One region of the Brevibacillus jepli genome, then DNA from elsewhere that is predicted to be linked to it. Evidence: riboswitches for the same ligand, from Rfam matches in the RefSeq annotation. Region 1 holds a riboswitch; the other holds the start of a gene.
What was found. Region 1 has a riboswitch for S-adenosylmethionine ahead of AB1L17_RS29415 (aminotransferase class I/II-fold pyridoxal phosphate-dependent enzyme). Riboswitches for the same ligand answer to the same signal wherever they lie in the genome.
Positions count from the first base shown of each region.

Region 2: it holds a riboswitch for S-adenosylmethionine, as region 1 does, so the genes downstream of both, metH (methionine synthase) here and AB1L17_RS29415 (aminotransferase class I/II-fold pyridoxal phosphate-dependent enzyme) in region 1, are expected to answer to the same signal.

Region 1 is NZ_JBFEFW010000046.1:1,435-4,844, reverse strand. It holds gene AB1L17_RS29430 (hypothetical protein) at 1-369, shown strand, start outside; gene AB1L17_RS29425 (DUF5665 domain-containing protein) at 379-690, opposite strand; gene AB1L17_RS29420 (pyridoxamine 5'-phosphate oxidase family protein) at 859-1,317, shown strand; SAM riboswitch class I at 1,390-1,511, shown strand; gene AB1L17_RS29415 (aminotransferase class I/II-fold pyridoxal phosphate-dependent enzyme) at 1,606-2,769, shown strand; gene AB1L17_RS29410 (trans-sulfuration enzyme family protein) at 2,766-3,410, shown strand, end outside.
Region 2 is NZ_JBFEFW010000003.1:117,753-121,162, reverse strand. It holds gene metH (methionine synthase) at 1-1,919, opposite strand, end outside; SAM riboswitch class I at 2,037-2,138, opposite strand; gene AB1L17_RS04340 (YjcZ family sporulation protein) at 2,351-2,458, shown strand; gene AB1L17_RS04335 (YcdB/YcdC domain-containing protein) at 2,526-3,410, opposite strand, start outside.

The DNA.
Region 1 (3,410 bases):
GAACCGAACGACAAAGGCGAGTTTTCCCTGACATTGTCTTACAAAAATCGTTCGTTTAGTGCCAAAACGATTCAATTCCAACTGTTTGAAGACGATAAGCTGGTAAAGAAAGCTGACATGGCATTAAGCACAAAAGTGATTGTCGCGCCTGTGAAACCAACAGACGACGATGAAGACGATGATGATGACGACAAAAAGAAAAAAGAAAAAGGGAAGCATAAGCATCCCAATGGCAACGCATACGGTTATTGGAAAAAGCACGATCAGAAGTGGAATGACGACAGAGATGATGACGATGATGACGACAGAGATGATGACGACAGAGATGACGACGACCGTGACGACGACCGTGACAACGACAGAGATTAATCTCTACGGTTATGGCCGCTGCTTGTAGGTCTCGACGTACTCCACCAGTTGTCGGATGTAATCCCCGATAATCGGGATCGAGAGAAATTGCGTCAATAAAGACCCGAGAAAAGCCAACACGATAGCAGTTCCAATCGTCAAACCCAGACCCCGGGCAAGACCTGCGAGGAAATTGATCCAGAGCAGCTTGCGCGGGGCTGTGTAATTTTGAATCACATCGGCCAGTCGAATATCTTCCAGGAACATCGCAATTTTATGCATCCGCTCATTTACCTTCCGGACTTCCTTAAGCTCTTCAAGGACTTGATCGATTTGCTGCATGAGGCGGTCTGTAGGCGTCAAGATGTCTATCCCCTTCCACGATTCAGTATCTTTACCTACCAGTCTAGGGAAAAAGACAACCAGAATCAAGGAGGGCAGGAAACGTTTGCCTATCCGAATTGCGAAGGGTACAATGAACGTACAAAACGTTTGTTAGGAGGCTTTCAAATGGCTGAAACTGTTTCCCAAACTCTTTCCGAAGAATTGTTCAAGCTCTTGCAAAAGGAGCGATTTGTTACCTTGGGCACAGTAGACCATGAGTCAGGGGCACCATCGCTCAGCTCCCTGTCCTGGACGTTTGCTGCCAGCGCCGATACGATTCGTTTTGCCGTGGATAACCGTTCGCGTATTTTGGCTAATATTGCGAAGGAGCCGCAAGTTGTCCTGCACTTGATCGGTGCCGGCTCATCTTTTGCAATCAATGGTCGTGCTACAGTCAAAGCGGAACGACTAGAAGGTGTCCCACTCAAGCTCGCCATGGCGGAAATCAAAATTGAGGCGGTTCGAGATATTATGTTTTACGGTTCGCGTATCTCGGTAGAGCCCGGGTACGAAAAGACGTATGACAAAAACGCGGCAGCAAAGCTGGACAATCAAGTGATGACTGCCTTGAGAGAGGCAAACTAGCTGGTGAAATAATTGTTGACAACAATCCTGCTGATCCTTTAGTATTAGGGTCAATCAAATTGAATAGCAATCTTCTTATCCAGAGCGGCGGAGGGACTGGCCCGATGATGCCCGGCAACCAATCACCTGTTATTTTCACAGGGAGATAATGGTGCTAATTCCTGCAGAGTTATCAAAACTCTGAAAGATGAGAAGGATTTGCTTACGGCGACGTAAACAAAGCCTTCTTTCAGAGGAAAGGGGGCTTTTTTCATGCCCTCGTACACTATTGGAGGGAGAGAAACATACATGAAATTGGAAACGAAGTTGATTCAGGCAGGAGTAGGCAGAGACGAAAAGACAGGGGCGGTGAGCTTTCCCGTCTACTATGCAACGGCCTATCGCCATCCTGCATTGGGACAGAGTACCGGATACGATTATACACGTACAGCCAATCCTACACGCTCTATCTTGGAGGAAACCATCGCAGAAGCGGAATCAGGGGATGCAGGATTCGCTTGCGCCTCAGGCATGGCTGCTGTTCATACAGTAATGGGCTTGTTTTCCCAAGGGGATCACCTGATCGTTTCACTCGATTTATATGGAGGAACCTATCGGTTGTTTGAGCAAGTGCTCTCGCGCTACGGTCTTACTTTTTCGTACGTCGATTTGCGTGATATTGGCGCACTGAAGGATGCAATTCGTCCCGGAACAAAGGCCATCTTTGTAGAAACACCAACCAATCCCCTCATGCAGATCACTGATATTCGAGAAGTGACTCAATTGGCGAAGCAACACGAGCTCCTTACCATCGTAGATAACACATTCTTAACTCCGTATTGTCAACGCCCATTGGAGCTTGGCGCAGATATCGTGTTACATAGCGCAACGAAATATCTGGCTGGACATAACGATGTGCTGGCAGGGCTCATCGTAACAAAAGGGGCGGAGTTGTCGGAAAAAATCCGGTTTTTGCACAATTCAATCGGTGCTGTCCTCGGACCGCAAGACTGCTGGCTTCTCGTTCGTGGGATGAAGACTTTGGCATTGCGCATGGAGCGTCATCAATCCAATGCCCTGATCGTTGCGCAAAAGCTGCGTGACCATCCGGCAGTGGCGGAGGTATTTTATCCAGGGTTGCAAGAGCATCCTGGACACGAGATTCAGGTGAAACAATCGACTGGGCATAGCGGGATGGTCTCCTTCCGGGTGCGGTCTGCCGAGCAGGTGGGATTATTCCTGCAAAATCTGCAAATTGTATCCTTTGCGGAAAGTCTAGGCGGTGTAGAGTCATTGTGTACTTATCCGGCGACGCAGACTCACGCCGATATCCCGCAAGAAGTAAGGGAATATGTCGGTGTTTGTGATCGATTGCTGCGACTGTCGGTTGGCATCGAGCATCCGGATGACTTAGTGGCTGATTTGTTTCAGGCATTGAATGCCAGTCTGGTCGTAGGGGGGAGCGTACGATGAATTTTGCAACCAAGGTCCTCCACGGTTCCACTTGCATTGATCCGTTCACAGGTGCGTCGTCGGTTCCCATTTATCAGGCTTCCACGTTTCATCAGGCTGATCTGGATCAGCCAGGTACATTTGATTATGCGCGTTCAGGCAATCCGACCAGGCAGGCATTAGAAGAAGCTATTGCATCGTTGGAGGGCGGCGCTCGCGGCTTTGCGTTTTCATCAGGCATGGCTGCCATCTCCAGTGTGTTCATGCTGTTTTCAGCCGGAGATCATGTCGTTGTAGCAGAAGATGTATACGGTGGGACGTTTCGGTTTTTGACCAAGGTATTGTCGAGAATGGGGATTTCGGTTACATTCGTGGATGCGACACAGGCAGAAGCAGTTCGTGCAGCCATTACACCAGCGACGAAAGGGGTTTATCTGGAAACTCCGTCTAACCCCACCTTGAAGGTGACGGATATTGCGGCGGTCTCTCGCATCGCGAAAGAGCATGGCTTGCTCGTCATTGTCGATAATACGTTCCTTACACCGTATTACCAGCGTCCATTGGAGCTTGGTGCAGATGTGGTGATTCATAGTGCAACCAAGTTTATCGGAGGTCATAGCGACGTCGTTGCAGGCTTGGCCGTGACCAGAGACGCTGCGTTA
Region 2 (3,410 bases), on a different contig from region 1:
AGACCATCTTTTGAACCCTCGACCACATAGCGGGCCAAGCGCTCCTCGACAGTCAACGAAGAGACTTCCACACTGACTTCCTTTTTCTTTTGGCGATAAAATTCTGTAAATGCCGCCAGCGTCTCATCATTCGTCTCGAAAAGCAGTGCTTCTGCCAGCCTTCTCTCGTCTTCTGGAATCGATGCGTAGCGCTCCAGCTTTTCCGTGTTCACGATGGCGTAATCGAGACCTGCGAGTGTCGTGTGGTACAAGAAGACCGCATTCAGTACCTCCCGTCCCGCTGCAGGCAAACCGAAGGAAACGTTACTGACACCAAGGATCGTCTTGCACGCAGGCATGGCCTGTTTGATCAAACGAATACCTTCAACTGTTTCTTTCGCAGAACCGATGTATTGTTCATCCCCTGTTCCTACTGGGAAAACGAGTGGATCGAAAATAATATCCTGCGGCTTTATTCCATACTGGTTCACGAGAAGGTCGTAGGAGCGTTGTGCAACCTCCAGCTTCTTTTCGCGTGTGACAGCCATACCCGCTTCCTCGATCGTACCAACGACAACAGCTGCACCAAACTTGTGAATGAGCGGCACCACTTCCTCAAAACGCTCCAGTCCGTCTTCCAGGTTGATCGAGTTGAGAATAGCCTTTCCTTGCGAATAGCGAAGTCCCAGCTCCATGACCTTGGCATCTGTCGAATCTATCATGAGAGGAGCCTTTACTTTTTTCACGATGAACTGTAGGAATTTTTCCATATCTTCGTATTCATCGCGATCCGGGTCAGCCAAGCATATATCGATGACGTGTGCTCCACGCTTCACTTGGGCTCGGGCAATATCAGATGCTTCTTCATAGTGGCCACCCGCGATCAGATCACGGAACTTTTTGGAGCCGATGACATTGGTTCTCTCCCCTACAAGTAGAGGACGATTGTCATCCTCGACATAAACAACATCGATCCCGGAGACGACACTCAGCGGGTCTACAGCTGCGCTGCGCGGCTTGCAGTCTTTCAATGTTTCCGCCATGGCTCTGATATGGTCTGGCGTCGTTCCGCAGCAACCACCCGCAACATTTATCCAGCCCTGTTCAGCGAATGCGCGCATTTTGGAAGCCAGTCCTTGGGGCGTTTCATGGTAATGACCGTTCTCGTCAGGCAATCCTGCGTTCGGATAGCAGCTGACTGCACAGTGGGCGAGCCCCGACAGCGTCCGCAAATGATCACGCATGAATTCCGGTCCCGTCGCACAGTTCAGACCAATCGAAACTGGCTGTAAATGCTCCAAGGAGAAATAGAAGGCCTCGATGTTCTGACCCGCCAGCGTCGTGCCCATCGGTTCAATTGTCCCTGACAGCATCACCGGGATTTCTGTCTCGAGCTCTGCAAAAGCCTTGCGAATACCGATTCCTCCAGCCTTGACGTTTAGCGTATCCTGTGAGGTTTCCAAAAGCAGAACATCAGAGCCGCCGAGAATCAAGCCTTTTGCCTGACGATAGTACGCCTCGACCAGCTCATCGAAAGTGACACCGCCTGTTAACGCAAGAGTTTTGGTCGTAGGTCCCATCGCTCCTGCGACAAAACGCGGCCACTCCTCCGTAGAATAGGCATCCACCGCTTCTCTGGCCAAGCGGGCAGCCGCTATATTGATTTCAAGGTCTTTATCAGCCACATCGTACTCAGCTAATACGATCGAAGCAGCACCAAACGTATTCGTCTCAACGATGTCTGCGCCCGCCTCCAAATATTTCTCATGGATCGAACGGATCACATCTGGTCTGGTCAGGTTCAGGAGTTCATTACAGCCATCATAGGCCTCACCGCCAAAATCATCTGCTGTCAGATTTGCCTGTTGAAGCATGGTGCCCATCGCACCATCCAGAATCAGAATTTTCCGGGAAAGCTGTTCGCGAAAAGTTGGTTTCATTGACGTGCCCCTTTTCTCCCTTGCATCGGCTTATTTCTCAGTAGTTCGGTACATAAAAAAATCCTCTTCTTTGAAAGAAGAGGATTTGTCAGCAGATACGAAAACGCCTGAGACATCCTCTTATCTTTCAAAGCACGTAGCTTTGCTGGAATTGGCACCGGATTTTTACCGGTTGCCGAGGCTTCATCAGGCCAGTCCCTCTGCCTCTCTGGATAAGAGTCGTACATTTGTCATTTAGTTGTTTTACGAATTGTCTTGAATGTTTGCAAGTATCTTAACACCCCCTTTGTCTCCCCGTCAATTGTGAATTGTCTATTTTTTACTGAGCCACTCCACTTACGCGCCCATTTTTGCATCAGTGGGCATCCGCCCAATCCAATATCGGCATTCGTGTATAGACTGGAGTATAACGGAAAGGAGGGGAAAGCAAGATGAGTACATCATTCTGCGGTAACGGATTTTTCGGTGACTGCTTCGCAATCGTGCTCGTGCTGTTTATCCTGTTGGTAATTATTGGGTGTTCGTGTGACGACTGTTAGATAAGTGATAAAAAAGGCTATCCCAAAAGCCATCAGGAATGGCTGCGGGATAGCCTTTTTTTCGTTTTTAGTTGGTAATGATCTCACCTGTCACAGCATCGATCGTCATTCTTTTATTCGCCAGTTTTTCGTCACTCCACGGCACATAAGCCAGCTTAGGCTGCGTTAATTGCTTCTGATCCACATCTTTTATCAAATAGACCAGCTTTAAAGGCATGACACGTAAATACTCCTCTACAGCCTTGTCCTTCGAGACGATGTTGCCTGCGGCAGGCAGCTCCACCAGTTCATGCGTCTCTCTAAAATTATGGAACTTCGTCACTTTGCCCGTCGAGGGATCGACCGTTACCGAATAGGCCGAATTTGGATTATCGTCGTCCAGTACAGGAATGCCGTCTTTGCTTATGAAATACTCGAATCCCCATTCTCCTGATGACACCGGATTCGCTTCGCCTGCATCCAAGACCTGCGCCAATTGTACTTCTGTTACGCCTGGATCGACGTATTTATGCAGGAAAGCCAGTGCTGCTGCTTCCGCTTGTTCGCGTTTGACTGTGACTTTCGTATCCGATCGCGGTGTTCCCAGTCCTACGACACTGCCTGTTTCTGCAATAACTTCTACACCGATATATTTGTCGTTTTTATCATTCCACACATATTCCTTGCGTCCATCGCGATCAATCGTACTCTCTCTGTAGGTCGAGTCATCTACCTGTATGCCAAATTCGGCTTGCAGCAGTGCTTTTGCCTCCTCCTTGGAGCGAACCTTGACGTAATCCTTCGGAGTTGAAATCGCATGGGCTTTCTTTGTATTCAACTGATCGTATGCGAGACCGTTGTTTCCCGTACCATACACAATTTTGCCGGTTGTCGCATCAATGTTCCACTCCGTTCCATCCTCTCGTCCCGCCAGCATGAAGGAAACACCAGGCGTGTACTCCAAGACAGGCTT